4 regions of the Pseudoalteromonas qingdaonensis genome follow, and region 3 is predicted to be linked to each of the others. Evidence: predicted binding sites of a transcription regulator. Region 3 holds the regulator's gene; each other region holds the start of a gene.
The links. The regulator sigma-54, encoded in region 3, starts transcription at its own class of promoters, with help from an activator protein. The targets are predictions, from matches to a motif close to GTTGGCACGNNNNTNGNNT.
Positions count from the first base shown of each region.

Region 1: a site for sigma-54 is predicted at 4,577-4,595, ahead of WCN91_RS14475 (FlgO family outer membrane protein). Genes of this name have one in related genera too.
Region 2: a site for sigma-54 is predicted at 1,406-1,424, ahead of WCN91_RS09980 (EF-hand domain-containing protein). Genes of this name have one in related genera too.
Region 4: a site for sigma-54 is predicted at 5,481-5,499, ahead of flgJ (flagellar assembly peptidoglycan hydrolase FlgJ). Genes of this name have one in related genera too.

Region 1 covers NZ_JBCGCU010000022.1:17,802-25,717, forward strand. Annotated here, with positions in the region: gene WCN91_RS14450 (flagellar assembly protein T N-terminal domain-containing protein) at 1-1,056, shown strand, start outside; gene WCN91_RS14455 (glutathione peroxidase) at 1,178-1,918, shown strand; tRNA gene WCN91_RS14460 (tRNA-Arg) at 1,921-1,995, opposite strand; gene WCN91_RS14465 (FlgO family outer membrane protein) at 2,065-2,835, opposite strand; gene WCN91_RS14470 (FlgO family outer membrane protein) at 2,902-3,567, opposite strand; gene WCN91_RS14475 (FlgO family outer membrane protein) at 3,931-4,545, opposite strand; gene WCN91_RS14480 (thymidylate synthase) at 4,796-5,647, opposite strand; gene lgt (prolipoprotein diacylglyceryl transferase) at 5,658-6,467, opposite strand; gene WCN91_RS14490 (sulfite exporter TauE/SafE family protein) at 6,482-7,288, opposite strand; gene ptsP (phosphoenolpyruvate--protein phosphotransferase) at 7,346-7,916, opposite strand, start outside.
Region 2 covers NZ_JBCGCU010000009.1:138,513-146,428, forward strand. Annotated here, with positions in the region: gene WCN91_RS09975 (TrkH family potassium uptake protein) at 1-608, shown strand, start outside; gene WCN91_RS09980 (EF-hand domain-containing protein) at 1,505-1,717, shown strand; gene WCN91_RS09985 (EF-hand domain-containing protein) at 1,756-1,974, shown strand; gene WCN91_RS09990 (EF-hand domain-containing protein) at 1,990-2,208, shown strand; gene WCN91_RS09995 (EF-hand domain-containing protein) at 2,238-2,459, shown strand; gene trkA (Trk system potassium transporter TrkA) at 2,526-3,902, opposite strand; gene rsmB (16S rRNA (cytosine(967)-C(5))-methyltransferase RsmB) at 3,910-5,202, opposite strand; gene fmt (methionyl-tRNA formyltransferase) at 5,186-6,142, opposite strand; gene def (peptide deformylase) at 6,158-6,667, opposite strand; gene WCN91_RS10020 (LysM peptidoglycan-binding domain-containing protein) at 6,796-7,916, shown strand, end outside.
Region 3 covers NZ_JBCGCU010000005.1:107,544-115,459, forward strand. Annotated here, with positions in the region: gene WCN91_RS06345 (calcium/sodium antiporter) at 1-427, shown strand, start outside; gene WCN91_RS06350 (KpsF/GutQ family sugar-phosphate isomerase) at 439-1,407, shown strand; gene kdsC (3-deoxy-manno-octulosonate-8-phosphatase KdsC) at 1,407-1,958, shown strand; gene lptC (LPS export ABC transporter periplasmic protein LptC) at 1,955-2,509, shown strand; gene lptA (lipopolysaccharide transport periplasmic protein LptA) at 2,499-3,029, shown strand; gene lptB (LPS export ABC transporter ATP-binding protein) at 3,026-3,751, shown strand; gene WCN91_RS06375 (RNA polymerase factor sigma-54) at 3,775-5,262, shown strand; gene hpf (ribosome hibernation promoting factor) at 5,288-5,575, shown strand; gene ptsN (PTS IIA-like nitrogen regulatory protein PtsN) at 5,577-6,023, shown strand; gene rapZ (RNase adapter RapZ) at 6,129-6,974, shown strand; gene WCN91_RS06395 (HPr family phosphocarrier protein) at 6,980-7,246, shown strand; gene mgtE (magnesium transporter) at 7,357-7,916, shown strand, end outside.
Region 4 covers NZ_JBCGCU010000022.1:3,952-11,867, reverse strand. Annotated here, with positions in the region: gene WCN91_RS14405 (flagellar hook assembly protein FlgD) at 1-65, shown strand, start outside; gene flgE (flagellar hook protein FlgE) at 103-1,461, shown strand; gene WCN91_RS14395 (flagellar basal body rod protein FlgF) at 1,769-2,512, shown strand; gene flgG (flagellar basal-body rod protein FlgG) at 2,534-3,322, shown strand; gene flgH (flagellar basal body L-ring protein FlgH) at 3,335-4,027, shown strand; gene WCN91_RS14380 (flagellar basal body P-ring protein FlgI) at 4,039-5,133, shown strand; gene flgJ (flagellar assembly peptidoglycan hydrolase FlgJ) at 5,546-6,562, shown strand; gene flgK (flagellar hook-associated protein FlgK) at 6,566-7,916, shown strand, end outside.

The sequences.
Region 1 (7,916 bases), on a different contig from region 3:
GCGCGCCAACAAGCCATTAATGATGCCATTACTCAGGCATTACAATACTCTGGGATTTCGCTTTCGAGCGTGCAGACCCTAAGCCAGGGAGTGTTAACGCAAGATAGCTTAACGATACAGAGCCATGGCCAGGTGCAGCAAATCCATGTGCTTGAAGAGCAACAACAAAACGGCATGTTGAGCGTGACCTTGCAGCTCGATATACAAGCAGATGCCGAAATCCAGCAATGCCAGCAAAGCGGCTTGCGCAATCATTTTGCCCTGACCCAAGCCGGATTTGCCAATCCGCAGCAAGCCCGCTATGGTCAAATATTTGACATTCCACGAGCCTTTAGCAAGCAGCTCTTTGCACTAATGAGTCAGGCAGATTTGAATGTGCACCCGACTCCCTATTTTAAAGACCCCCTGCATGTGGCGCCCTTTTTTTCACAGCAATACGACTATGATGAGCAGCTTATCGATTATGTAGGTAATGCCAGCAATAGCCAGTTTGTACTGCTCTCACACATCACGGATGTTTCCTTAGGGCAGCAGCTCAACAGCAAGTATGCATTTTGGGCCGATGACAGCTTTGAGCGCTTTTTTAACGTGGAATTTATACTGTTTGATGCCCTGAGCTTTGAAAAAATCTGGCAGCAGGCCTATCACACTCAGGCACCCTGGGATTTTGATAAAACCACTCTGGTCGATGTGCACAGCGGCACCTTTTGGCAAAGCCAGTATGGCCGCGGTATCAGTGCCCTTAGCCAGCAAGTTATGTATGACCTTAATCAGGCGCTGCAATGCTTGCCAAGCAAGGGGCAAATTAAACATATCGAGGATCAACAGCTCATTATTAATCTTGGCAAAGACAACGGCTTGAACTTGGGACAAGAGCTCACCCTGGCCCATCACAACCAGGCAATCACCTATGAGGGTAAGCATTTGCCGCGCCAGATCACCACCCTTTATCGGGTCAAAATCACTCAGCTATACCAGCACAGCGCCGTTGCCAGCAATGTCTCAAAAAGGCCGCTGCAGAATATTCAGCTCAATGATCTGGTGATCATAAATTGAAGCAGAAAAATGACAGAGCAAACCATCCAAAAAAGCGATTAACTTAATCACATTAAACCATTTTAATGATTAAAATCATTTTGGCATACTGGGCTCATTGATTAGATAAGGATTAAAACCAATGAGCCAATTTAAAAACAGCACAGGCCTGCGCGTCCCCGACGTTACCTTCGCCATTCGTGACAATGAGCAATGGCAAAAGCGCACCAGCGAGGATATTTTTGCTGGCAAAACCGTGATCGTTTTCGCCCTGCCCGGCGCCTTTACGCCAACCTGTTCGTCCACCCATTTGCCCCGCTATAACGAATTAGCCGCGGTGTTTAAACAAAATGGTGTCGATGACATAGTTTGTGTTTCGGTAAATGACACCTTTGTTATGAATGCCTGGGCGCAACACCAGGAGGCGGGCAACATCACCCTGCTACCCGACGGCAACGGCGAATTTACCGATGGCATGGGCTTGTTGGTGGATAAAAACGACCTTGGTTTTGGCAAGCGCAGCTGGCGTTATTCCATGCTGGTTAAAGATGGCGTGATTGAGAAAATGTTTATTGAAGCAGATGTGCCCGGCGACCCCTTTGAGGTGTCCGATGCCGATACCATGCTGGAGTACATCAACCCGCAGCAGGTAAAACCTCAACCGGTCAGCCTGTTTAGCAAACCCGGCTGCCCTTTTTGCACTAAGGCAAAGAATCTGCTGACAGAGAAAGGCCTGGCGTTTGAAGAAATCACCCTAGGTAACAGCGTGTCGCTCACCAGCCTTAAGGCCATCACAGGTCGTGAAACCGTGCCGCAAGTCTTTATTGGTGGCGAGCATATAGGTGGCAGTGACGATTTGGCCGCTTATTTCGCAGCACAATAAGATGGCGGCCCCTGCAGGAATCGAACCTGCAACTACCCCTTAGGAGGGGGTTGTTATATCCATTTAACTAAGGGGCCTAGAAGCCGTTTAGAACTGGGCTTGATTATAAGGCTAGGTGCTTGATAATCAAGCCCATTTGTTATCGATTAACGACCTAAACCGTCACGATAGCTGGCTGGGTACATGCCTTCGACAACAAAGTGTGGAATAAAACCTTTACCAGAGGCGATCACTACCCTGTCCTTGCTGCCAAAGATGCGGGCATTGACTATGACACCTCGGTCAGTATAGGTCAGGGTTCCTGAGAGGATATAGTCCACCGCTTGATGTTGTGCCAACTCGGCAAAGTCACGTGAATAGGCCAGATCCCCCTGCTGAGTGACGCGGATATCACCGGTGGCCTTAAAGTCCACAACCTGTAATCCAAACTCCTGCAACTCAGTGATCATGCTTTCTGCCAACTGGTTACCCAGCAAGTTGGTGCGCTTTAGCGATGAGTCCAACTCCACAAAGCTGGCCACGGCAACACGCCCTGAAGCGATATTAACATTAAGGTTTTCAATCAGACGCATGGAAAGTTGCTCTGCATAATCACCGATCAGCTTATGAGTTGAGCGTGGACGATAGGCAGAAAAAGGCGGTGTCCATGGCAGACTTGATTGAGCTGGCTCACTGGCATGTGTTTTTACATTGCCCTCAGTGTAAAGGCGAGTAAGCTCATAACCATGATGATGATGGGTACGGGCGCTGCGATGGCTGCTGGAGTGACCCACAGAATGCCCATGATGTACTCTGGTTACCTGCTTTCCTTCGTAAATATCTCGGGTTTGATGGTCATCACCATGGTGATGGTGCGCACACCCAGACAAGGTAGAAAGAGAGAGCGCCGACACAGCAAGAAAAACCCAAGTTCGCATACTATAACTTCCTTAATAATAAATACTTAGCTTGGGTGCTATCGGCCTACTCTGGGCTTTCTTTAGTTAATTTTTCAATAAAGTACCATTATTTTCCTGCTGACTTTGCAGTAACGCTAACACCCGATTTCGGGGCAGTAAGGTTTGGCCGCTGGCCACCACAGTACGGCTTTGCACACCCACAATACGGGCATTAACCAAAACTCCATCTTGGTGTCGAGTCAAGGTGCCGGTCAGTATATATTGCGCTGCCGTGGCATTTTCCAGCTCCAGATAATCACGGCTCAAAGCAAAATCCCCTTGGGGCGTGACGCGAATATGCTGGGTCAGCTTAAAGTCGATCACCGGCACACGCAGTTGGTGAAATTCGTGCATAAAGGACTCGGCCACATGGTTACCCAGCAGGCTGCCCTGATTTAAATCGCTGTCAACATAAGCAAAGGTAGTAACAGCCAGCGCCGTTGTTGTCGATACTTGCTCGAGATTGGCGGCGAGATCATGGGCCAACCCCTGAATATAAGCGTTAATGGTTTTGTTCCCCACAACTAGATGTGGCTGCGGGTAATAGGCGCGATTACCCTGAAAAAAGGCATCGTCCACATCGAGCCTGCGGTTCACCTCGCCCCCTTTAAGCTCCACCTGAGCGCTTGCCTCATCTGTGTTCGGTGCATCATGCTGCTGGGCACACCCAGCCAGTGCAGCCAAGGCCAAAATAAGTGCTAGCTTGTTCATTTTTCTCTCCTATTCACTAGGGTCTGTTTATCTTTGCGGTTTACTTTATGTTCAATCTAAGCGCATTCTGATGAATATAATCACTGATTTATGTGGTCAAATTCATCCATGAAGCTTGGTTACATCGCGCATCCATGCGCTCACCTCGCTAAGCTGCGAAGCATTGCTTCGGTCTTGCTCGCCTATGTTCATAGCGAGTAACACAGAGCAGGATGCGTTTAGATGAACCCGTAGGGCAGCGCTTGTAGCGCATTTCTACTGTGTTGTTACATGTTCATGTAGAATAACTACACCACACATGTGCCGCCTTGTATAAATACACTACAAACTGCTGCAGAAACGAACAACAAAGGTCAACAGACCCTAGTATTCTTCTCTGTAAATCTGGCCGTGGCGCAGTATGCTTTTTTGCTCGGGCCAGAACACATTTGCGGGGAGATAATCCGTTGCCGCTGCCACCACTTGCTGGGTGTCGAGTTTGATCAGCCGCGCATTCACCACATAGCCGTCTTGTTGGCGCAACAGGGTGCCGGTTAGGTAATAATCTAGGTTATGGCGCTGCGTTAAACGCATCACATCGCGACTAAGCATCTTATCCTGCTCCATCTGCATATAGATGCTGTCACTTTGCTTATACTCGACCACCTCAAAACCAGCCTGAGCCATCAAGGTGATAAAGCCATCTTGCAATTGCAGACCGAGATCATGCAACTTAGGGTGCTGCGAGTCATGCGCTAATTGTTTAATGGGTAAGAAGGTGCCGACGGCAATACGCCCGGTTAGGACAAACTCCCCTTGGTATTTCTCATTGCCATGCGTACGCGCCAGCAGCTGCTCGGCAAGGCGCTGCGTATGCCCATGGATCGCCTGCGTTGATAATTGCCCGTCTTGAGAGCGCTCACTGTGCAAAATACTGGACTCGGATTGTGCGCAAGCAGTTAACGCTAAGGTTGCCGATAAAATTAGATATCGCATCATTCACCCGTAGAATTTATCTCTAAGGGGTTATAAGCAAAATCAGCGCCAAGATGTCTCGCAAACTGCTTCAGCCAGTATAATTTACTACAAAAAAGGGGTAAGCAGCAGAGCACCCATACAGGATAAGGCTTGCACCCAAGGGTGAATATTGAAGGTGCCAAGTAATTGGCTAAGGCGTGAGATTTGCTGATTGCTTGCGGCGGATGCTTGCCGCCCTTAGACGGGGCGGCAAGAAGATGGGTGAGTTGAGTTACACCGCAAACGGATAACGAATAGCCTCATGATGCTGATAACCGGAGATCTCAAAGTCATCCGTGCTCACCCAGGTTTCCAAATCTTCCAGGGATTTGATCTTTGGATTGATGTGCAGTTGCGGCGACGGGAAAGGCTCACGCTTTAGCTGCACGTCACGCATCAGCTCAAGCTGGTTTTCATAAATATGGGCATTAACAATTTTATGATACGCCATACCCGGCTTATGGCCGGTGATCTGCGCCACCAAGGCCAGCAGCGTAAAAACCTGGATCTGGTTAAAGTTTAGACCCAAGGGCACATCGCATGAGCGCTGGTAGCTGGTCAGGTGCAAGGTGTCACCCAACAGCGAGAAGGTGTGAGTATGCATGCAAGGACGCAAACAACCCAGCTCAAACTCACCGGGATTATAAAAGGTGATGATCTCACCGCGGTCATCGACACCACGACTGAGGTTATCAACCACCTTCTTTAACTGATCCAGATGCGTGCCGTCCGGCTTTTGCCAGCTGCGGCCCTGCACGCCATAAACACGGCCCATATCGTCTTCACCGCGACGGTTGGGATTATTCAACCAGGCCTGGTTTTCGTTGGCATTGGCATTCCAGGTATTACAGCCAATATCGCGAAACTGAGCGGCGCTGTCATAGCCACGCAAATAGCCAAGCAACTCGGCAATGGCCGCCTTAAAAAAGCTTTTGCGGGTAGTGATCAGTGGAAATTCGTTGGCAGCAACATTGTATTCCAAGTCCGCATTAATCACGGTCAAACAACGGATCCCGGTACGCTCATTTTCCACCCAGGTGCCGGTATCAACGATGCGACGACATAAGTCTAAATACTGTTTCATCTTTGCTTCCTTATTTCTTCGCTGTCGATACCGCGGCGTTATCCGCTTTGCTGTGCGCCCAGTAGATAAACGCACCACCGATAATAATCATGGGTAGGGATAAAATCTGTCCCATAGACATAATGCCGCCTAATAAGCCTAAGTGGGCGTCCGGCTCGCGGAAATACTCAATGGCAAAACGGAAGCTACCGTAACCGAGCAAGAATAGCCCTGAAACACTGCCCGCTGGGCGCGGCTTTTTAATAAACCACTGCAAAATAAGGAAGAGCACCAGGCCTTCGAAAAATGCTTCATATAATTGTGACGGGTGACGCGCATCCGGCCCGCCGGTTGGGAACACCATGGCCCAGGGTACATCCGAGGTGCGCCCCCACAACTCGCCATTAATAAAGTTACCTATGCGCCCCACCAGCAGGCCGAGTGGCACCAGAGGCGCCACAAAGTCACCCACGGCGAAAAACGACTTAGCGCGCGATTTAGCAAACCAGAATATGGCGGCAATTACCCCAAGCGTGCCGCCGTGGAAAGACATACCACCTTGATCTATGCGGAATAAATAAAGCGGGTTTTCAAGGAAATAAGAGAATTGATAAAAGAATACATAACCCAAGCGGCCACCGAGAATAACCCCAAGCATGCCGTAAAATAACAGATCGCTGACTTCTTCTTTGCTCCACCCCGAGCCGGGTTTAGCAGCCTGGCGGTTTGCCAGCCACATGGCCAGCACAAAGCCAACTAAGTACATCAAACCATACCAGCGCACGGCCAGCGGCCCTACTTCGAAAATCACCGGGTCAATTTGTGGAAATTCTAAAGCCATAATTTTATTTTTGCCTAGCTAAACACCATACGTAAGGCGATGATCACCAGCAGTAAGGCGAAGATTTTTTTAATATGTGAAACGGGTAAATAATGCGTAGCGCGCGCACCAAAGGGGGCTGTAAACCAGGACGTAGCAACTATGCCGGCCAGCGCGGGTACATAAACAAAGCCAACAAAACCATCGCTGATGTCCTGCACCTGCCACCCGGAGGCAATGTAACCCAAGCAGCCAAACAGCGCAATGGCAATACCGCTGACCGCGGCGCAGCCAATGGCCTTTTTCATATCCACGGAAAAATAGTTCAGCAAGGGAACGATAAGGGCCCCACCACCAATTCCTATTAAGCCGGACAAGGCACCGAGAATAGAAGTTGAACCGGCCACCACCAGATTTGATGGCATGGGTCGGGTGCTGGTCGCCTTATGGCTGGAATAGATCATTCGCATAGCGATAAATATGACCGCTACGGCAAAAATTGCTTTGAGTCCCTGCTGAGGTATATAGCTGGCCATAAAACCGCTGATCAGGGCGCCGGTAGACACACCGAAGAGTACCGAAGGCGCCACTTCCCAGGGCACATTTTGGTTGCGATGGTGGGCCAAAGCCGAGGACGTTGAGGTAAATAAAATCGAGGCCAAAGAGGTGGCAATGGCTATTACCAATACATGTTCAACATCGGTGACATGAAAATGCACCAGCAGCGCGCTGAGCGCAGGCACAATAAGCAGGCCGCCACCTATGCCTAACAGACCAGCGAGAAAACCCACTACACTTCCCAGCGCCATGCACAAGATAAAAAGCCAAATAAGATCTGCCATGTATTTTACTTATTCTGTTTTCTTATATGATGAATATATCAGGTTATAAAGAGGATTTCATTGCTTGGCATCATCGTCTTTTTGTCGATATAACAATTGCCCTAAACCCTGTTCAAGCATGAAATCCCGCACTAAACGATGCACCTGTTTAGCATTGGCTGCACTTAAGCATTGCGCCAATAATTGCTGGCAAGCCTTAAGGCCAACGCGGCGGATCACCCATTTCACCTTATGCAGGGCGCTAAAGTTCATACTTAAGCTGTCAAAGCCCATGGCCATTAGCAAGATGACACCTTCCGGCTCACCAGCGAGTTCACCACACAAACTAAAGGGAAAGTTGGCCGCCTGACATTGCTCGGCAATGCCATTTAAGGCGCGCAGCACCGCCGGATGATAACAATCAAAGAGATTGGCCACCCGGGAATTGGCTCTGTCTACCGCCAGCAGATATTGAGTCAGGTCGTTGGAGCCGACGGAGCAAAAGTCTACCTTGGCGGCAAACTCATGTAGTAAATACATGCTCGATGGCACTTCTATCATCACCCCAACCAGGGGTTTGTCGATATAGCTGAATTCGTGGGGGAAGTCCTGCTGTAATTCGTAATAGGCGCGCTCAAGCAAAGCCAAG
Region 2 (7,916 bases), on a different contig from region 3:
TGGCGCTGATCATCATCTGTTTTGCTGTGCTGTCGTCGAATAATATCTATGCCAATGGCGATGAAACCTTAGATCAGGCCATGTTCCATGCGGTTTCTATCGGTACCACGGCGGGCTTTGCTACCGACAACTTTTCCGCTTGGCCCCTGTTCCTGCCCATATTACTTATCTTCTCAAGTTTTATTGGTGGCTGTGCTGGCTCTACCGGTGGCGGTATGAAGGTAGTGCGGGTGTTCCTGTTGTACTTGCAGGGCATTCGTGAACTTAACCGCCTGGTACACCCAAGAGCCATCTATTCTATTAAGCTTGGCCGTAAGGCACTACCTGATAAGGTGGTCGAAGCGGTATGGGGTTTCTTCTCCGCTTATGCCCTGGTTTTTGTGATCATCATGATCAGCCTTATGGGCACGGGTTTGGACAATATCACCGCCTTCTCGGCGACTGCTGCCTGTTTAAATAACCTGGGCCCAGGCCTGGGTGAGGTAGCGGCACACTACGGCGATATCAGCGATAATGCCAAGTGGATTCTAACCCTGGCCATGGTATTTGGTCGTCTAGAGATCTTCACCCTGCTAGTACTATTTACCCCCACATTCTGGCGTGGGTGAGAATTTATAAGAGTGACACAGGTCACTCTTATAAATTCGAACGCGAGACATGGATGTCGAGCCGGGACCCAGCGTCAGGACGACTTACTTGCACAAAACTTACCTTCGACGTATTTCGGTCACTCTTATAAACTCGAACGCGAGACATGGATGTCGAGCCGGGACCCAGCGTCAGGACGACTTACTTACACCGAGCTTAACGTCACTCTTGGAGCGCCGAACGCGAGGGCGTGGATGCCCGATCCGGGCCTAGGCTTCAGGATGAATTGTTATCACCATCACCAACTTCAAGAGTGACACTGGCCACTCTTATTAATTTGAATGCGAGACATGAATGTCGAGCCAAACCGCAGCGTTAGGCCCACTCACTTGCACCTTATCCTAATCGAGCTTTCATCACGCGAGGGCTTAGTTCACCCACCTCAACCTGAACAAAGTCTTGTGTGTTGCTAAAAGGCAACAATTTAACTCTAGCTAGGTTTTGGCTGTGAAATTAATTTTTAAAAAAGCGCGAAAAACAACATAACCAACTGTTTTTTAAGTGTTAAATAATTTCCTCACTCTTATCCAAATCTACCTTTTGGCACTTCTATTCAGATAAAAATCAGAAAAGCGTGTCGACCATTTGTGCGGTTTCTGAATGAAATTTCCATCATAAATTCATAACACACTGAAAATTATAGGTTTTATTTTTAAGGCTTAGATCTTGTCGCGAAATAGCAACAGAAAAAATGGAAAAACTCTGTGGTTTTTAGTAATTAAATCTCCAAACCTTTGAATTATAAGGGGTTTTCAATGTTGGCACCGGACTTGTAATAGTCCTAGCGAATCGAAAATGTGATGACGAATATTGGATTCGTTAGGTTCACACCAAAACAAGTAGGAAGGAAAGCAATATGAAAACAATGACAGCAACTATCGCTCTTATCACTTTAGCCGCATCAAGCGCAGCATTCGCTGCTGATTTCTCAACTCTTGATGTTGATGGTAACGGTGCTATCTCTGTGCAAGAAGCTGCCGCTGATGCTGCGCTAGCCGAGCAATTTGAACAGCTAGATAGCGACGGTAACGGTGAGCTTTCACAAGCCGAGTTTGATAAAGCCGAGTAATTTTCAGTAGTTATTACAGTGATCAGTAGGAGTTTATGATGAAAAAATCAAAGCACATTTTAGCCTTATGCGCCCTAGTTAGTTCTTCTGCGGCCTTTGCCTTAGCAGTTGACTTTGCCACGGTAGATACAGACGGCAGCGGCGCCATTAGCATGGAAGAAGCCTCAAAGCACCCAGAGCTAATTAGCCAGTTCAAAGACTTAGACACAAACGTAGATGGCGAGCTGTCTCAAGAAGAGTTCGCTAAAGCGAAATAACACAGGGAGTTAACAATGAATAAGACCTCTAAAGCAATCGCCTTAATCGGCTTAGTTAGTGCATCGTCTGCATTCGCGATGGACTTGGAATTTAACAATGTGGATCTAGATAGCGATGGCGCTATCAGCATGGAAGAAGCGGCTCAATATCCTGAACTGATGCAACAGTTTAAGGACTTGGACAGCAACAAAGACGGCCAGCTGAGCGAGCAAGAGTTCGCGGCAGCACAGTAAGTTTACTTTTTAAATATTTGGAGCAAGTTATGAAAACGACCAATACACTACTAGCAATGGCTATTTTGGCATCATCTTCAGCTGCATTTGCAGATTCAGGTACAACGTTTGAATCTCTTGATGTGGACGGTAATGGCAGCATCAGTAAGGAAGAAGCAAGTGCCAATGCCGAAGTAATGGCTAAGTTCGATGAGCTTGATATTGATGGTAACGGCGAGCTATCGCCAGAAGAGTTTGCCAATATTGAGTAAAAACCTAAATCCATTAGAGAAGCAAAAAGCAGCATTTAGTTTCTAACTAAAGCTGCTTTTTTTTGCTTATAAGAACATGGCGCTGACCTGGAAGAGTTTCTCAACCACATGAATATGCTTTTTGTCGATCAAGAACATGATCACATGGTCGCCGCTTTGAATCACGGTATCGTCATGGGCAATCAGCACATCATCATTACGCACTATGGCGCCAATGGTAGTGCCTGAAGGAAGTTTGATTTCGCGAATGGCCCGACCTACCACTTTTGAGGTGTTTTCATCACCATGGGCTACAGCTTCAATGGCTTCAGCAGCGCCCTTGCGCAGTGAGTAAACATTCACTATATCGCCGCGGCGAACATGGGTTAACAGAGCCGAAATAGTCGCTTGTTGCGGCGAAATGGCAATATCGATTTCACCACCTTGAACCAAATCCACATAGGCACCACGCTGAATTAGCACCATGGTTTTTTGTGCACCCATGCGCTTGGCCAGCATGGCTGACATGATATTCGCTTCATCATCGTTGGTTACGGCGATAAAGACATCTACCTGCTCGATATGCTCTTCTGACAGCAGCTCCTGATCAGAAGCGTCACCACAGAAGACCACGGTATCATCAAGCATTTCCGAGAGTTGCTCGGCTCGCATAGGGTTGCGCTCCAGCAGCTTGACGCTGTGGTTTTTCTCCAGTGAGCGAGCCAAACCCGCGCCTATGTTACCGCCGCCGGCAATCATGATCTTTTTATATGAACGCTCCAGCTTTTGCAGTTCGCTCATTACCGCGCGAATATGCTTGGTTGCGGCGATAAAGAAGACTTCATCATCGGCTTCGATAACCGTGGTTCCCAGCGGCTTGATGGCCTTACCCTGACGGTAAATGGCGGCAACCCGGGTTTCCACGTTGGGAATATGTTCCTTTAACGCTGAAAGCGCATAACCAACCAGCATACCGCCGTAGTAGGCTTTAACCGCTACCAAGGACAGCTTACCGTCGGCAAACTGCAACACCTGCAGGGCGCCAGGGTAGTCGATTAAGCGGCGAATATACTTAGTGACCAGAGCCTCGGGAGCTATGTAGTGATCAACGGGCAGGTCATCATTGTGGAATAACTGCTGGCGATAACGTAAGTATTGCTCCGAGCGGATCCGCGCAATTTTAGTCGGAGTGTTAAAGATACTGTAGGCAACCTGACAGGCCACCATGTTCACTTCGTCGGAGCTGGTTACGGCGATGATCATATCCGCATCTTCGGCACCGGCCTTGCGCAGCACATCGGGGTGAGCGCTGTGGCCATTAACGCCTTGCAAGTCGTATTTGTCTTGCAGCTCACGCAAACGGTCACCGTCGATATCGACCACGGTGATCTCGTTTTGCTCACCCACTAAGTTTTCTGCCAATGTGCCGCCAACCTGGCCTGCACCTAAGATGATAATTTTCATGACTATGTCACTGCTTTATTATTTTTGCGTAGTAAAAACCATCGGTTTCACCTGGTAACAACTGCCAACCCGGCTGCTGCTCGGTATCCTTATCATGCAAGGCTATATGCTTGGCGTCACCATGTTTGGCCAAAAATGCCCGTATTTGCGATTGATTTTCTTCGCTTAATACCGAGCAGGTGGCATAAACCAGAGTACCGCCGGATTTCAAAAGCGGCCAGATGGCTTCAAGTATGCTTGCTTGCAGTTGTGCCAGTTCATCGATATCGCTGCCGCGACGCAGCCATTTAATATCCGGATGGCGACGGATCACTCCGGTGGCCGAGCAGGGCACATCAAGGAGAATGCGGTCGAACTGCTCACCCTGATACCATTGCTCTGTTTGCTCCGCCTGGGCACAGGTTAATTCGGCGTTTAGGCCTATGCGCTCAAGGTTTTCGCTGACCCGTTCAAGGCGCTGGGCATCGGCATCCAAAGCAACGACACGGGCATCGGCTAGTTCAAGAATATGGCAGGTTTTGCCGCCCGGTGCCGCACAGGCATCGAGAATGAGTTCACCATCTTGTGGGTCAAGAAGTCTTGCTGCTTGCTGGGCCGCTGCATCCTGTACCGAGCAGGCGCCGCGTTCAAACTCGGGCAGGGCAAATACATCCATGGCCTTATCGAGGCGGATAGCATCTTGGAATGCTTCATCTATGCTAAAGCCAATGTTTTTATCAAACAGTTTATCGGCATAGGCGTCGCGGTTATTCAGGCGATTATTCGCCCTTAGCCACATAGGTGCCTGCTGCTGATTTTCTTCGATAATATCTTGCCATTGCTCTGGGTAATCACGTTGTAGCTTTTTAATCAGCCAACCCGGGTGATTATATTTGCAGGCATCTATTTGTTCTGCTTGCTCTTCAAGGCCTTGTTGTTGGCGTTGAAAGGTGCGCAGTACGGCGTTAACCAAGCCTTTTAGGCCTGCGGCTCGCATTGATTGCAGGGCGTTGACCGTTTCGGCCACGGCGGCATGCTCGGGCACGCGCATATATTGCAATTGATATAAGCCAACGTAGAGCAGAAATTGATAAACCCGGCTTTTACCTTTCAATGGCTTTTCAAGCAGTTGCTGGCAATAAAACTCCAAGCTTGGCAAATAACGTAAAACGCCGAAGCAGATTTGTTGCATCAGCGCCTTGTCTTGCGGGCTGAGATCGCGGCTGTATCTGGGCAGGGCCACAGACAGAGAAATGCCTTTGTCGACTACCTGGTAAAGGGTGTGCGCCGCCTGGGCGCGAACATTACTCACCTTGGTTATCCGCAGTGGCTAATGAAGTACCAACTGCGACCCAGTCGGCGCGGCCGTTAAGGAAATCCTGGCTCGACATGGGTTTTTTACCTTGGGGTTGCAGCTCGGTAATACATAGCGCATCGGTCGCACAGGCGATCACTATGCCATTTTTATCGGCGCGTAAGATGGTGCCCGGCGCGCCTTGCTCGGCAACCACCTCGGCTTGCCATATCTTCACTGTATTACCGGCCATTTCCGTATAACTGACCGGCCAGGGGTTAAAGGCACGAATATTGCGCTCTAACTGCACCGCATCCAGTTGCCAATCCAACAGGGCTTCTTGCTTAGAGAGCTTGTGCGCATAGTTGGCGAGCTGCTCATCCTGCTGCTGCGGGGCGATGCTTTCTATGTTGGCTAATGTTTCTATCAGTGCCGAAGGGCCAAGCTCCGCCAACTTAGCGTAGAGCGAGGCCGAGGTTTCCTTGGCATCTATGGCACAGCGACTAATGCTCAGCATGTCACCTGTATCCAGGCCTTCGTCCATCTGCATTATGGTTACACCTGTTTCTGCGTCGCCGGCCCAAATCGCTCTTTGTATAGGTGCGGCACCACGCCAACGCGGCAGAATTGAGCCATGGACATTGATACAACCAAGCTTTGGCGTCTCTAAAATGCTTTTAGGCAGTAGCAAGCCGTAGGCGACTACTACCATGATATCGGCATTTAATGCGGCGAGCTGCTGCTGCGCTTCTTCACTTTTCAGGCTGGCTGGCTGAAACACCGGCAGGTCGTGCTCTAAAGCTAAGGTTTTTACCTCACTGGCTTTGAGTTTTTTACCACGTCCGGCGGGGCGGTCTGGCTGGCTGTATACGCCAACCACTTCATGATCTGAGTCGATTAATGCCTGCAAATGGCGTGCAGCAAAGTCCGGTGTACCGGCAAATACGATGCGAAGGGCTTGTGTCACTGTGATTCCTTGTAATTAAGCTTTAGTGGCCAGACGGGCTTCTTTTTCAAGCTTTTTACGAATACGCTGACGTTTTAACGGCGACAAGTAATCAATAAATAACTTACCAACTAGGTGATCTAATTCGTGCTGAATACAGATGGCCAATAAACCGTCGGCGTCCAAAGTAAACTCTTCGCCTTGGTCATTGAGCGCTTTAACAGTTACCGTTTCTGCGCGATCTACTTTGGCGTATGAGTGAGGCACAGACAAGCAGCCTTCTTCACTTACCGTAGAGCCATCTTTGTGCGTGATCTCTGGGTTGATAAGGATCAGAGGCTCATCACGTTCTTCGGAAACATCAATCACGACGATACGTTGGTGAATATCAACTTGCGTTGCAGCAAGGCCGATACCATTTTCGTCATACATGGTTTCTAACATGTTTTTGGTGATTTCACGCACGCTGTCATCAACCTGCTCAACGGGCTTTGCAATCGTGCGTAAACGTTCATCTGGGAACCTAAGTACTTCTAAAAGTGCCATAATTGCCTTATTAAAAATTGTGCTAAATATCAGGTATTGTGTTATGTTTTTATTTTAGCCATTCGTGTGCACCTTTAACAGGTTATTGGGTAATAAATATAATAAAACAAGCTTAGGAAGCTCATACAATGATTAAACAGCTATCAGCTGCCGTGTTTGCTCTTGCGGTTGCTTTTCCATCATTAGCAGATGTTTTAGCAGTCAAATCTGACGCCCCGGAACAATATGTAGTGAAAAAGGGAGATACACTATGGGATATCTCTGCTATCTATTTGGATAAGCCTTGGCTGTGGCCAGAGCTTTGGCAAATGAATCCACAAATTGATAACCCTCACCTTATTTACCCAGGTGATACGCTGTACCTAGTGTACGATGCCCAAGGGCGACCGCGTTTAGTGGTTAAACGCCCGGACAACTATCAGAAGTTATCGCCACATGGTCGTAAAACGATGAAGCGAGACGCGCTACCAACCTTGTCGTTGGAGCTGTTGCGCCCGTTTTTGACTTACGAACAAGCCCTAAGTGAAGAGCAAATTAATGCTCAACCTTATGTACTGGGTGCCAACGAGAATGTGAAACGCTCTACTCAAGGTCATATTCTTTATGTTAAAGGTGACCTAGAACGTAACGCCAGTTATGCCATCTACCACAAAAATCGCCCTTATATTGACCCGCAAACTGAAGAGCTATTGGGTTACGAAGTGAAATTGGTGGCTACCGCCAAAGCATTCCGCAGTGGCGATGTAAATGCTGGTGTGCCTGCGTCCATCTTTGTTGATGGCGTTAAGCGTGAAATTAATGCCGGTGATTTCTTGTTGCCGGTGAGCCAAGGCCAAAGCCTGCCTGCGACCTTCCATATGCGCCGCCCAGAAACTGCAATCGATGGTGAAATCATCGCTTCATCTAATCAGCTTCGCGAATTTAGCAAGATGGATATTGTGGTGCTAAACCGTGGTTTAGTAGACGAAGTTAAAGCGGGTCATATGTTCGATATCCGCCGTCAGTCGCCGACCGTTATCGATGGGCGCAAAGGTCCTCAGTATAAAGAAGACTCAAGCACCTACGACAAATTTATGTCGAATATGGAAGAAAGCATGGGCATGGAAGAGGGTGAAGATAATCGCACTTGGCATATGCCCAAGGAAAAGGTGGGCGAGCTTATGGTTCTTAAAGTTCAAGACCGCGTAAGCTATGGCATCATCACCAAAACATTACGACCCATACGTGTCGGAGATGCTGTAAGCGTTGA
Region 3 (7,916 bases):
CCTGATACTACTGCCAGTCAGCTCGCATTTTATCGTTTCTTCGGCGGTGGAAATCGCTCAATTCTTTGGTCTTAGCGACCTGGTTATCGGCCTTACCATTATCGCCATTGGTACCAGTTTACCTGAGCTTGCCGCCTGTGTAGCCGGCGTGTTGAAAAATGAAGACGACCTGGCCCTAGGTAATATCGTTGGCTCAAACCTGTTCAATATCCTTGCCGTGCTTTCCCTTGCCGGTATTCTTAACCCAGCGGTGATTGACCCGGCCGCAGCCAACCGCGATGCCCTGGTAATGATAGCCGCGACCATAGTATTAATTGCCATGAGTTTGAACTTTCGTGGTGCCAGACGCATCAACAGGTTAGAAGGAGGCATGTTGCTGGTCGCATTTTTTGCCTACCAAGGATATATTTTTAGTCAGATAGCATAGAGTAAGCGTATATGACACAAAGCTACATCGCTTCCGCCCAGCGGGTGATAGAGACAGAAGTTCTTGCCCTTCAAGAGCAGCTGCAACATCTTGACGAGCAGTTTATTCAGGCCTGTGAACTAATGAAGGCCTGCACCGGGCGCATTATAGTGGTCGGCATGGGCAAGTCTGGTCATATCGGCAACAAGATAGCCGCCACTTTGGCGAGCACAGGCACCCCGGCCTTTTTTGTGCACCCGGGAGAAGCCAGTCACGGCGATTTAGGCATGATCACCGCCCAGGATGTGGTGTTATTAATCTCTAACTCCGGCGAGACTCATGAGATTGTCAGCATCATCCCTGTAATTAAGCGCATTGGTGCAACCTTGGTGGCCATGACAGGGAATACCCAGTCAAGCATGGCCACCCTGGCAGATCTACATATCTGCATCGGCGTTTCTCAGGAAGCCTGCCCCTTGGGCCTGGCTCCCACCGCCAGTACCACGGCCACTTTAGCCATGGGCGATGCCATCGCCGTTGCCCTGCTCGAAGCCAAGGGCTTTACCGCCGATGATTTTGCCCTGTCCCACCCCGGCGGCAGCCTGGGTAAACGTTTATTGCTAACGCTTAACGACGTTATGCACAGCGGCGACAGCGTGCCACGCTCACATCAATCGCAAAGCATTAAAGAAGCCTTGTTGGAGATTTCCAGCAAGGGTCTGGGCATGACGGCGGTAATCAATGACGAACAACAGCTGGTTGGCCTCTTCACCGATGGCGACCTGCGCCGCGTGCTGGAGCAGCGCATAGATATACATAGCACCACCTTACTTGAGGTGATGACACCAAATTGCACCACGGCCACCGCCAATATGCTGGCCGCCGAGGCGCTTAATATCATGGAGCAAAAGCGTATCAACGGTCTTATCGTCATCGACCAAGACTCTCGCCCCATTGGCGCCCTGAATATGCAAGACCTACTGCGGGCGGGAGTGATTTAATGCAATTTTCCGATTTGTATCAGCCCATAGAGCAAGATGCCTGGCAAAGAGCTCAGGCGGTAAAATTACTTATCTGCGATATCGACGGCGTGTTTTCCGACGGTCGTATCTATTTGGGCAATCAGGGGGAAGAACTCAAAGCTTTCAACACCAAAGACGGCTTTGGCATTAAGGCTTTATTGAATAGCGGCACCCAAGTTGCGGTGATCACCGGCCGCCAGTCACAAATAGTGCAAACCCGCATGGAAAGCCTGGGCGTCCCTTATATTTATCAAGGCCGAGAGCATAAGCTCGACGCCTACGGCGAACTCAAGCAAACCCTTAATCTGAGTGATGAGCAGATTGCCTATATAGGTGATGATGGCCCGGATTTACCGGTAATGGAAAAGGTAGGTTTTGCCGTGGCCGTTAATGACGCCCATCCTTTGGTGAAACGTATTGCCCATTACACCACAATGCTGCCAGGCGGCTTTGGGGCAGTGCGTGAACTAACTGACCTGCTGATATTGGCCAAGGGCGGCAGCCTGGGCACTGAGGGTACCAGCTCATGAATATGGCGCGGGTGCTGATATCCATCGTTTTTATTGCGCTTATGGCCTGGCTATGGGCACCCTATTATATGCAATCGGAAAAAACGGTAACAAGCAGCAGCGATACCATTTCTATCCCGGATTATATTGCCACCGGACTTAGACAAAGCAGCTATAACGATCAGGGGGCGTTAAGCCACACAGTTTATGCTGAGCATATGGAACTCTTCGACGAGCTGGGTTTTACCCACTTCAAGAAGCCGGTATTTACTCTCTATAACGAAGGTGAACGCTGGCGTGTAACCGCCGATGAAGCGACACTCTACAATAACAATATTTTGATCTTGGAAAGCAACGTCATCGCCACCAATTTAATACCAGGGGCAATGATCGAAAAGGTCCAAGCAGCAGCTATCCAAATAGACATTGGTGCCCAACGTATGGAATCGGAGCAAAGTGTTGAGCTCAGGGGGCCAGATCTCCTGATCACAGGTCAGGGCTTGAAAGCGGATATCAATACAGAGATAGTGGAACTAATAAAACATACGCGAACGGTATATTATGACCAGTAAATTCAAAGCATTAATCATAGGTTTGGGGTTCGGAATTGGGGCTGTAAATGCCTGGGCGGAACAACCGAGCACGGTGACGGAAGTACAGATCGACGCCGATAAACAGCAGGCGCTGATCAAAGAAAATATCACCATTTTTGATAAAAATGTACACATTGTTCATGGTCAACGAGAAATCAAGGCGGATCGCCTTGAGGCCCACCGTCGCCCTGAGTTAGGTGATAACAAGCAGTTGCTGATTGCCACCGGCAACCCAGCCATCTACAGCGAAACCATGGAAGATGGTACGCAAATCACCGCTTCTGCCAAGGAAATCCGCTACGATGTAGCTACGCAAATGCTGCAGATTTCCGGCACTGCAAAAATAGCCATGGCCGATCAACAGATAATCGCCGAGACAATCAGCTATGATATAAACAAGCAGCTGATCAGTGCCGAAAAAGATAAAGATTCGAGCACTCGCGTAAGAACCACGCTCACACCGCAAAATGATGAGCAAGAAGAGAAGGAACAACCATGACCACGCTGAAGGCGCAAAAGCTGGCAAAAAGCTATAAGGGCCGTGAAGTGGTCAAGGATGTGGGCCTGGAAGTCAAAGCTGGCAGCATAGTCGGCCTGCTTGGCCCTAACGGCGCCGGTAAAACCACCACCTTCTATATGATCGTTGGCCTGGTGCCAAGCGACAAAGGGGTGATCAGCATAGACGAACAGGATATCACCCTGCTGCCCATGCATTCTCGCGCCCGTTTAGGCATAGGTTATTTGCCGCAAGAGTCTTCGATTTTCCGTAAATTGACCGTTTATCAGAACCTGATGGCCATTTTGGAAACCCGTAAGGATCTGGATAAAAGCGGCCGCGAGCGCGAGCTTGAAGGCCTGCTGGACGAGTTTAATATTCAGCATATTCGCGACTCCTTAGGCATGGCGCTTTCCGGCGGCGAACGTCGTCGCGTGGAAATTGCTCGCGCCTTAGCCGCTAACCCGAAATTTATTCTGCTCGACGAACCTTTTGCTGGTGTTGACCCTATTTCGGTGCTAGATATTAAGAAAATCATTGAACACCTCCGCAACCGTGGCATCGGCGTCCTTATCACCGACCACAATGTGCGCGAAACATTAGATGTATGTGAAACTGCCTATATCGTCTCCCATGGCGAGCTAATCGCATCAGGAACTCCCCAACAGGTATTAGCAGATCAAACCGTACGCGATGTATATTTAGGTGAGCAGTTTAGACTTTAATTACAAAAGGATTGTTAGAGTACATGAGGCAATCATTACAGCTGCGCCTAGGCCAGCAATTAACAATGACCCCCCAATTGCAGCAGGCTATCCGCCTGTTGCAGCTCAGTACTTTGGATCTCCAACAAGAAATTCAAGAAGCACTTGATGCCAACCCCTTGCTCGAAATCGAAGAAGAGCATTACGGCGATAACGACCTGCCGCGCGATAAAAACTCGGCGGCTGACAGTGATAGTGACACCCAAAACAGCACAAGCAATCAGGACGAAGTTGAAAGCGGCGATGCCCTCAACAATGACTCGATCAGCGATGATCTGCCCATGGATGTATCCTGGGACGAGTATATCAGTGCCGCACCGGTCGCTTCATCTGGGCCCATGCCAGATGATGAGTCTATTTATCAAGGCGAAACCACGGAAACCCTGCACGACTACCTGATGTGGCAATTACGCCTCACCCCTTTTAGCGCCATAGATGAAGCCATTGCCACCGCGATTATCGAAGCCATCGACGACAACGGCTTACTTACCGTTAGCACCGAGGACTTGCTCGACAGCATCAACCATGATGAGCTGGAAGAAGAGATTGAACTCGACGAAATAGAGGCCGTGCTTAAGCGAGTTCAAATGTTTGATCCTATAGGTATTGGCGCTCGCTCACTACAAGAGGGCTTGTTGATCCAGCTCAATCAATTTTCATCTCAAACCCCTTGGCTTAACGAGACGAAAGAGGTAGTTTGTAACTATATTGATTTGCTTGGTAACCGTGACTACCGCACCTTAATGAAAAAGACTAAGCTTAAAGAAGCGCAGTTAAAAGAGGTGATGACACTGATACACAGCCTGAATCCCAAGCCCGCCGCGACCATAGTACGCGAAGAGTCGGAGTATGTGATCCCGGATGTATCGGTGAAGAAGGTCAAGGGTCGCTGGAAGGTGGAATTAAACCCCGATAGCATGCCGAAGATACGTGTGAACGATCACTACGCATCCCTGGGTCGCAACTGCAAATCACAAAGTGACAGCCAATTTATTCGCTCTCACTTGCAAGAGGCAAAATGGTTTATAAAGAGCCTGGAGCAACGCAATGACACCTTACTTAAAGTAACTAATTGCATTGTGCAGCAACAACAGGCATTCTTTGAACATGGCGAAGAAGCAATGAAGCCAATGGTCCTTAACGACGTTGCAGAAATGGTGGAAATGCACGAGTCGACTATCTCTCGTGTTACCACACAAAAATACATGCACACGCCACGTGGGATCTTTGAGTTAAAGTACTTTTTCTCCAGCCATGTGAATACCGAGAATGGAGGTGAATGCTCATCCACAGCGATTAGAGCATTGATCAAAAAGCTAGTAGCCGCGGAAAATCCTGTAAAACCGTTAAGCGATAGCAAGATTACCGACATACTAGCAGAGCAAGGAATCAAAGTGGCTCGACGGACGATTGCAAAATATCGTGAATCGTTGGCCATACCACCGTCAAATCAACGTAAAAGCTTGATATAGACGTTAGACAAGAAGGAAAATGCTTATGCAATTAAATCTTACCGGTCGTCATGTAGAAATCACAGACTCTCTTCGCAACTATGTAAATAGTAAATTTGCCAAATTAGAGCGTCACTTTGACCACATTAATAATGTGCATGTTATTCTCGATATCGAGAAATTGAACCAAAAAGCAGAAGCAACTCTTCATGTAAACGGCGGCGAACTGTTTGCCACCGCAGAGCATCAGGATATGTACGCGGCGATCGATGGCTTAATTGACAAATTAGACCGCCAGGTAATCAAACATAAAGAGAAATTGTCTCGTCATTAAAATGAGCTTAGATTTACTTTTTTCCAAGGACTGCAGCAAGGCTGCGGTCCTTTTTAATAGCAAAAAAAGAATGTTGGAATACCTCTCTCAGGTAGCACACCAACATATCCCCCACCTCAGTGAGCAAGCCATACTGGACTCCCTTCTGGCTCGTGAAAAGCTTGGCAGCACTGGCATAGGAAAAGGGGTGGCTATTCCACACGGTCGCCTTGAAGGCATAGAGAACACCCTAGCCATTATTGTCACCAGTCGTGAAGCAATCAATTTTGACGCCATCGACAATCGCCCCGTGGATATTTTTGTGGCGCTGCTTGTACCAGGCGATCAATGCGAACAACATCTCAAGACCTTGGCGAAAATTGCTGATAAACTTAAAGATAAACAATTATGTAAGCAGCTAAGATCGGTCACCAGCGACCAGGAACTGTACCAGTTAATGGTTGTATAAGGCGCGACACGGAAAGTTCGGCTGAATGTACGGCTGAAAAGCCCGATTGATAAGTTCGAGTGTTTAACTTTAATGCCAGCATCTGGCTCGGCAAGGAGTGGATAAGTGGATTTAATTATTGTCAGTGGGCGCTCCGGTTCGGGTAAATCCGTCGCCCTGCATGTACTTGAAGATCTCGGCTACTACTGTGTCGATAATATCCCAGTCAACCTATTGCCCTCCCTAGTGCGCAGCGTGTCCGACAATTACGATAAAATTGCCGTCAGTATCGACGTTCGCAACCTTCCTAAAGAAGAACAAGAATTCAGCGATTTACTCGGTTACCTACCAGAGTTTTCACAACCGACACTCTTTTACCTAGACAGTGACGAGCAGACCCTGATCAAACGTTTCTCGGAAACCCGGCGCCTGCACCCCTTGTCGATGCAAAACCTGCCCCTGGACTTGGCCATACGCGAAGAAAAAAAACTACTGGATGTATTGATCACTCATGCCAACTTTATCATAGACACCAGTGAGTTAAGTGTGCACCAGTTGGCCGAGACGATACGTGAAAAGGTATTGGGTAAAAAAGACAAGCAACTGCTTATTACCTTCGAGTCTTTTGGTTTTAAACACGGCATACCAAAAAATGCCGACTATGTATTCGATGCCCGCTTTTTACCTAACCCACATTGGGAGCCGGAGCTTAAGCCCTTAACCGGCCTCGACCAACCGGTCAAAGACTATCTTGCCAGTCAAGGCATAGTACAAAAATTTACCTGGCAAATTCAAACCTTTATGCAAACCTGGTTGCCACACTTAGAGCGCAATAATCGCAGCTATCTGACCATAGCCATAGGCTGCACCGGTGGTCAGCACCGCTCCGTGTATCTGGCGCAAACTCTGGGCGAGCGCTTTATGGACACCCACCCTAACGTGAAAATTCGCCACCGCGAGCAGGAGGGTTAGACTTGATGGAAGCCACCTTTGTTATTCAAAACAAGCTGGGGTTGCACGCCCGTGCCGCCTCACAGCTGGCACAATTGGCAATGAACTTTGATGCTAAGATCACCCTGTACCAGGGGGAGAAAAGCGCCGAGGCCGACAGCGTCCTCGCCTTACTCTTGCTCGAAAGCGGCCAAGGTAAAGAAGTCAAAGTGGTGTGCGAGGGCAGCGACGAAGAAGGTGCGCTCGCCGCCATTGGGAAGTTAATCGCAGAAAAGTTTCACGAACAAGAATAACCCCTCATTTACCTTTGGTATCTTAGTCTGAGTTAAGGTAAACTTACTAAGCGCTTGTAAGTGCTCGCTTATCAGTGCGTTTCTTCCATTTTTATCGACAAGGGATGCCTATGCCTGAAGCCTATGAACAAGAAAATCCGCTGCAACCACTTCAAGAGATCACTGAAGCACTCAATAGCGGCCAATTTGTTCATGTACGTCGGCTTCTAGCAAAAACAGCGCCCTGCGACACCGCCCTTTTACTCGAATCATCGCCGCATAAAACCCGCTCCAAGCTTTGGGCCTTAGTCGATCCCGACGTTCAGGGTGACGTACTCGAAGAGCTGTCTGAAGACGTACGTCTTAGCATTATTGCGCGCATGGAGCCGGAGCATATTGCCGCGGCGACCGAGGACATGGACGACGATGATCTCGGTGAAGTACTACGAAGCCTGCCGGAGCCCGTTTATAAAGACGTAATCGAGGCGATGGACAGCCAAGATAGAGACAGGGCAACCACGGCGCTGTCTTATCAGGAGCGCTCGGCCGGGGCCTTGATGAACACGGATACCGTGACCATTCGCCCCGACGTTTCCATCGATGTCGTATTGCGTTACCTGCGCCTAAAAGGCGAGCTGCCCGAGGGCACGGATGAGCTCTATGTGGTCGATAAAGACAACTGCTTTTTGGG
Region 4 (7,916 bases), on a different contig from region 3:
GAATTATCGTCAATACCAAAGAAGGCGCGGTGCGACTGTCTGAGGTAGCGGAAATTTCTGTGTAACAGCTGCGCCGTTAGGCACTAACCGAAGAGGTGAAACATGAGTTTCAATATCGCATTAACCGGGCTTGCTGCAGCCCAGAAAGACTTGGACGTTACCGCGAACAACATTGCTAACGTTAACACCACGGGCTTTAAAGAGTCCCGCGCCGAATTTGCCGATGTGTATGCGGCTTCGGTATTCAGTGCCGGTAAAACCAAAAGTGGCGACGGTGTGCAAACCACCATGGTGGCACAGCAATTCCACCAGGGCTCACTTAAATTTACCAATAATGCCCTGGACTTGGCGATCACAGGCGATGGTTACTTTGCCATGACCGACAGTTTGGCGTCGCAAGATATGACCTACACCCGCGCCGGTGCCTTTAAGCTTAACGACGATAACTTTATGGTCGATGCCAAGGGTAACTTCTTGCAAAGTTTCCCGGTTGACCCCAGCTCAGGCGACACCTCATCGGTGAGCCTAAGCACCGCCAATCCGATTCAGATCCCCGATGCCTCGGGTTCGCCGCGCGCCACCCAAAACGTGTACTCGTCTTTTAACCTGGATGCCACCGCGGATGCACCAGGATTGGCTTTTGAGCCAACCGAACGAGCCACCTATAACTCATCGACCTCAACCACGGTTTATGATTCACTGGGTGAGCCGCATATTTTGCAGTATTTCTTCGTGAAAAAAGACCCAGCTACCAATCCAAACGAGTGGGAAGTCTATGGCACCTTGGATGGCAAGGTGATCAACCCAGGCACAGGCGAAGAGCAGACAGCACCTTTTTCTCCCTTGGTGGAGTTTGGCTTTGATGCCAGCGGCTTGCCGGCGACCACCAATGGCAACACAAACGTAACGCCCAGCACCTTTGATGAAATTACTTTACCAGGGGGGCCGGGAGCAGGCTTGTCGACCTTGTTAGACAATGGCGCTACCTTCCCAGACTCGGGTGTTGAGCTTAACTGGCGTGACGAAGGCAACACCGCCAACAAGGTGCCGACCCAGTATGCCAGTCGCTTCGAGGTGAAAGCCCTGGAACAAGACGGCTCTACGGTAGGTCGCTTGGCGGGCATCGACATTGGCTCCGATGGTAAGATAGTAGCCTCGTACAGCAATGGCGATTCTACCTTCCTGGGTCAGGTAGCCATGGTACGCTTCCCTAACTCGCAAGGCTTGCAGCAGGTAGGTAACACAGGCTGGAAACAGAGCATCGAATCTGGTGAGCCCATTGCCGGTGAGCCGGGTACAGGTACCCTTGGAACCATTAACTCCTCGGCGCTGGAGCAATCGAACACCAACCTGACCAACGAGCTGGTGGACTTGATCACCGCCCAGCGTAACTTCCAGGCCAACTCGCGAGCACTGGAAGTGAACTCAACACTGCAACAGAATATCCTGCAGATCCGCTAAGGACTTCTAAGGCCACTTTTAAGTGGCCTTTTTTATCTCTGCTGCTGTCGACCTTTGCCGCCCGACGAATTATGTGCATTCGTTGATATGTCGTTGTAGGTCGGCATTAGCACCGACCTGTAAATGACAAATATGCACATTCATTGTAGGTCAGACTTAAGTCTGACAATTGGCCTTTGCAAGGCTAAAGCCTCGCCCACAACACCGAGCTGTTATTTTCTTGCCTTGCCAAATTTGACGAATGAAATAAACGTATTGGTATCAATCTTGCTTTTCCTACCCTAGTTAGAATTGTGGGAGCAAGCCAATGGATAAAATGCTGTATATAGCAACTTCCGGAGCCAAGCAAAGCCTGTTGGGCATGGCGGTTAAAAGTAATAACCTGGCCAATGCCAACACCACGGGGTTTAAAGCCGATATTGCTCAGGCACGGTCGATGCAGGCCTTTGGTGAGGGTCTGCCGACCCGAGTTTTCGCCTTGCAGGAGCGAGCCGGAACCAACACCAGTGCCGGCGGCATTTCCGCGACTGGGCGTGATCTCGATATCGCCATGAGCGAGCAAGGTTGGCTTAGTGTCCTTGATGACACCGGTAATGAAGCCTATACCAAGGCCGGTTCGCTAAGCATCACCCAGGAAGGCCTGCTGGTGGACCGTGAAGGTCGACAGGTGGTCGGCGAGGGTGGTCCGGTTATTCTGCCCCTGCCCATAGAAAAGGTCAGTTTTAGTAAGGATGGCACTATACAGGTTCGCCCACAAGGCGCGCCTGCCAACTTCTTAGAAGAGGTGGACAGGCTGAAAATAGTGCAGGCCACGGGTCGCCAAGTGGAAAAAGGTAATGACGGCTTGTTTCGTGCCCGCGAGGGTCAAAACATTGACGTTTCCACTGAGGTCTCCATTATTCCCGGCGCGCTGGAGACATCCAACGTCAATCCAGTGCATGAAATGGTGGACATGATCAGCCATCAGCGCCAATTCGAATTACAAGTCAAGCTAATGAAAACCGCCGAAGAAAATGATCAGCGTGCCGAAGCATTGCTGCGCATCGTTTAGCCTTAGCGAGGAGTTAATAATATGAACCCAGCATTGTGGATCAGTAAGACCGGGCTCGATGCCCAACAAACCGATATTTCGGTGATTTCCAACAACCTCGCCAACGCGAGCACGGTGGGCTACAAAAAAAGCCGCGCTATTTTTGAAGACTTACTTTATCAAAATATTAACCAGCCGGGTGGACGTACATCTGCAGATACTGAAAGCCCATCAGGCTTGATGTTAGGCGCCGGCGCTAAAGTGGTTGCCAACCAAAAGAACTTCTCGCAGGGCAATATGCTCAGCACAGAAAACTCTTTGGATTGGATGATCCAGGGCCAGGGCTTTTTTGAGGTGTTATTGCCCGATGGCAATATTGCCTATAGCCGTAACGGCCAGTTCACCACGGATGAAGATGGCCGCGTTGTTACCAGTGGTGCCGGTTTCCCGGTGCAGCCGGAAATGAATGTGCCTGACGACGCTCAGTCATTGACCATTTCCCAAGATGGCGAGGTTTCTGTACGCATCGCCGGTCAGGCGGATAACGTGGTGATCGGCCAGTTGGTGATCAGCGACTTTATCAATCCATCGGGTTTGGAGCCCATGGGTCAAAACCTCTACACCGAAACCGCGGTTAGTGGCGCGCCGGTGCAAGGTAACCCTGGCGTCGATGGTCTTGGCATTATCGTCCAGGGAGCACTGGAAACCTCGAACGTGAATGTCACCGAGGAGCTGGTGAACCTGATCGAAACTCAGCGTATATACGAGATGAACTCCAAGGTGATCTCATCCGTGGATCAGATGTTGAGCTACATTAATCAGCAACTCTAAGGCGGCATTATGATGACTAGGTCTTTATGGGGGGCGGTTGGCTTGTCGGCGACCCTGGCACTAAGCGGGTGTGAATCGACGCAAAACGCCACAGTGGTGGCGGACGACCCTTATTACGCCCCCATGTATCCGCAGCAGACACCACAAAACATCAATAATAACGGTGGCTTGTTTAACCCCATGCTGGCCAATGACCTGTACGCAGATCAAAAGGCTCTGCGTACCGGCGACATTATTACCGTGGTGCTGCGCGAGTCGACCCAGGCATCAAAAACGGCGAAAACGGAAACCGATAAGGAAACCGAAGTCGGGCTGGACCCTGTGATTGGCCTTGGCGGCAACCCGGTCAATATCGGCGGCGACAGCATAGAGCTGGGAGTGAAGTCCAACACCGCCTTTACCGGCGATGCCAAGTCGAATCAGTCAAACAGCCTGGCGGGCAATATTTCCGTTAACGTGATGCAGGTATTGCCCAACGGTAACCTGGTGATCCGCGGGGAAAAATGGCTCACTCTTAATACCGGTCAGGAATTTATTCGCCTTGAAGGCATAGTGCGCCCGACCGATGTCAGCGCACAAAACACGGTAGAAAGCAGCCGCATTGCCAACGCCCGTATTCAATACTCGGGTAAGGGTGATATGCAGGAAGCGCAAAGTGCCGGTTGGCTGTCGCGCTTCTTTATGGGCAGCTTGTTTCCGTTTTAAGGAGTATGTATATGCAGTGGCTTAGCGTTATTATCGCCGTCTTTTTGACCCTGACAACCCTGCCGGCTCAGGCCGAGCGCATCAAGGATGTGGCCATGGTTGAGGGCGTGCGTAGCAACCAGTTGGTGGGCTATGGTTTGGTGGTGGGCTTGCCCGGTACCGGCGAAAAAGACAGATACACGCAGCAAAGCTTTAAGGCCATGCTCAATAGCTTCGGCATAACCTTGCCGGCTAATTTGCAGCCGAAGATCAAAAACGTTGCCGCCGTTGCCGTTCATGCTGAGATGCCGGCTTTTATTAAGCCGGGGCAAACCATGGATGTCACCGTGTCTTCCATCGGCAGCGCCAAAAGCCTGCGTGGTGGTACCTTGCTGCAAACCTTTTTAAAGGGTATCGACGGCAATGTCTACGCCCTGGCTCAGGGCAGCTTGGTCGTCGGTGGTCTCGGTGCCGAGGGTCTTGATGGCAGCCAAGTAATGATCAACACCCCAACTGTGGGGCGTATCGCCAATGGTGCCACGGTAGAGCGAGCCATTCCCAGCCCCTTTACCCAGGGTGACTTTATTACCTTTAACCTTAATCGTCCTGATTTCACTACCGCCAAACGCCTGTCCGATACCATCAATAACCTGCTTGGTGGTGGCACCGCTACGGCCATGGATGCCGCTTCGGTACGGGTGTTGGCACCGCGTGATATGGGGCAGCGGGTCGCCTATTTGTCGACCTTAGAGAACCTTGAGTTTGAACCGGCCGACAATGCCGCGAAAATCATAGTTAATTCGCGCACCGGCACCATAGTAATTGGCAAAAACGTTAAGTTGCAGCCAGCGGCCATTACCCATGGCGGCCTCACGGTAACCATTGCCGAGAATGCCCAGGTGTCGCAGCCTAACGCCCTAGCCGGTGGCGATACCGTGGTCACCAATCAAAGTATTATCGATGTGCGCCAGGACGACTCCCGTGCCTTTGTATTCGACCCAGGCGTGAGTTTGGACGACCTGGTTCGCGCCATCAATGAGGTGGGCGCCGCCCCAGGTGATCTTATGGCGATACTGGAAGCGCTTAAAGAAGCCGGTGCCATTAATGGCCAGCTAGTGGTGATCTAGGCGAACTCAACCTTTGCCGCCAGGGATGGCGGTAGTAGAGCAATGCTGGAGCATGCCGATAAGCCCGACGAATTATGTGCATTCGTTGATATGTCGTTGTAGGTCAGACTTAAGTCTGGCAATTGGCCTTCGCAAGGCTGAAGCCTCGCCTACAGATAACTGTATGTATTGTCGTGTAGTCGGGCTTTGCCGCCAAGGATGGCGGTAGTAGAGCAATGCAGGAGCAATTGCCGATAAGCCCGCCGAATTATGTGCATTCGTTGATATGTCGTTGTAGGTCAGACTTCAGTCTGACAATTGGCCTTTGCAAGGCTGAAGCCTCGCCCACAAAACCGACCTACAAGACTCTTGGTATACAAATTGCTTTGCTTACAGCATTAATTGCTCACATGGTTTAAATCTCGTCAGCACTATGGATGCCAATCAACTACAAACACAAAGTGTATTTGACCTAACCAGCTTGGACAGGTTGCGTCAGGACGCTCTCAAGCAGCCCAAGGGCAGTGAAGGTGAGCGCGCGGCACTGAAGCAGGCGGCGCAGCAATTCGAGTCAATTTTCACGCAGATGCTGCTTAAAAGCATGCGCCAAGCTAATGCCGCTTTCGAGGATGAAAACAGCCCTTTTAACGCCAGCAGCGTCAAATATTTTCAGGACATGCACGACCAGCAGTTATCCAGCGAGCTATCGCAAAACGGCTCCTTAGGATTGGCGGATATCATAGTGCAGCAACTCTCGCCAGAGCAGGGCAAATATATTCCGGCGGAGGTCTTGCGTCTGCCGCAGGTGGCAAATACTCGCTCAGCTCGCTCAGTTAAAGGCGAAGAAAAGGGCGAAGAAAAGAGCAGCAACACCCAAATGCAAGTCGAGTCAGCCAATGTGAAAGCTGCCACAGAGGCTAAGACCGAAACACAGCCCAAGGTCGAAACGCCCAGTTTCCAAAGTGCCCAGGACTTTATTGAGGGCGTGTGGCAATTTGCCCGCCAGGCAGCGGCAAAAATTGGCGTCCATCCTGGCGTTATGGTGGCTCAGGCGGCGCTTGAAACCGGCTGGGGGAAACATATTATTCAATCTGCCAACGGCGACAGTTCTAATAACCTCTTTAACATCAAGGCCCATCGTGATTGGCAAGGAGCCAGCACCTCTAAAACCACGGTGGAGTATGAGCAGGGTGTGGCGGTAAAGCGCAATGAGCCGTTTCGCATGTATGACTCCTTGCAACAAAGCTTTGACGACTTTGTCTCGTTTTTACAAAGCAATCCCAGATATCAACAGGCGCTGGCGGTGGCCGATAAGCCCGCTGCCTTTATCGATGCCATCAGTGCGGCTGGTTATGCCACCGACCCCAACTATGCCAATAAAGTGAAGCGCGTTCTTGCTCAACCCGAATTTAAGGCCCTGGTAGGTACGCTACCAGGCATTGGAGACTAAGGTATGTCTTTTAATTTACTCAATATTGCCAGTAACGGCATCCGTGCCAGCTCCGAGCTGCTTAATACCACCAGTAAGAACATAACGAATGTGAACACCGCCGGTTATGTGCGCGAGCGCACCGAGCACGGCGGCACCATAGACAATCAAATTGGCCGCAGTGAAACCTATCGCCTGCTTAATGAGTTTGCCCAGCAGCAGCTTAATCGCGATACCTCAAACCGGGCTTTTTTCGAGCGTTTTACCGCCGATGCGGGACGTGTTGATACTATGTTCTCCGAGGAATCGACCAGCTTATCAACGCAAATTAATAACGTTTTTAATAACCTGCAAGAAGCATTAAACCAGCCGGCGAACAGCACTACCCGGTCCTTGTTCTTCAGCAATGCTCAGGGCTTTGTTGATCAGCTCCATACCTTGTCGGGGACGCTGAGCGAGCAACAGCAGACGGTCAATGACCAGCTCTACAGCTTAAGCCAGGAAGCAAACGGCTTGATTGGCAAAATCAGCGAGCTTAACAGTAAGATCGCCGCCGTACATGGCAGAGATTCACAAGCCAGCGCCAGCAATCTTTACAATGAACGCGACCTGGCGATTAAGGAGCTATCCGAGCTGGTTAATATCGAAACCACAGATGGCCCTCATGGCGAGAAGCTGGTGTTTATGAGCTCGGGTGAGTCCCTGGTGATGGAAAACGGCACCTTTAATATGTTCTCCCTGCAAGGAGACCCGGATCCCAGCAAGATGGAGCTCAAGCTCGATTTGCAAGATGGCAAAGCCATCGCCATCGATATCGACCCTAATACCCTGAAGGGGGAAATTGGTGGGGTGCTGGCCTATCGTGATGAGATCCTTATTCCGGCGCAAACCCAGCTTGGGCAAATGGCCTTGTCTTTTGCCGATGCCTTTAACCAGCAAAATAGACTGGGTATGGCGGGCAATGGCGAGTTAGGTGGTGATCTCTTTACCTTGCCGAGCGTTGTCGGTCTGGCCCATGGCAACAGCAATGCCGAACTCAGTGCTACCTTAGCGCCGGGGCAGGGCAGTAATATTCCCGCCAGTGATTTTCGTCTTGAGTTTACCGGCCCAAGTGCCAACGATGTTCTGGTGCAACCCATAGATGCTTCCGGCAAGGCCATAGGCACAGCATCGGCGGCCACCATAGCCGTCAATGGCGATGTGGACTTTGGTGGCAATGACTCTTTCGGCCTGCAAATTAATGTCAGTACCCTGGGTGCCATCGGCGATAAGGTGGATATCAAGCTCAATAGTGCTGCTGCCAGCCAGCTGACCCTGGCCACGGATCAGGGCGAACACCTGGCTCTGGCCTCGCCCATCCGCACCGAAACGAATA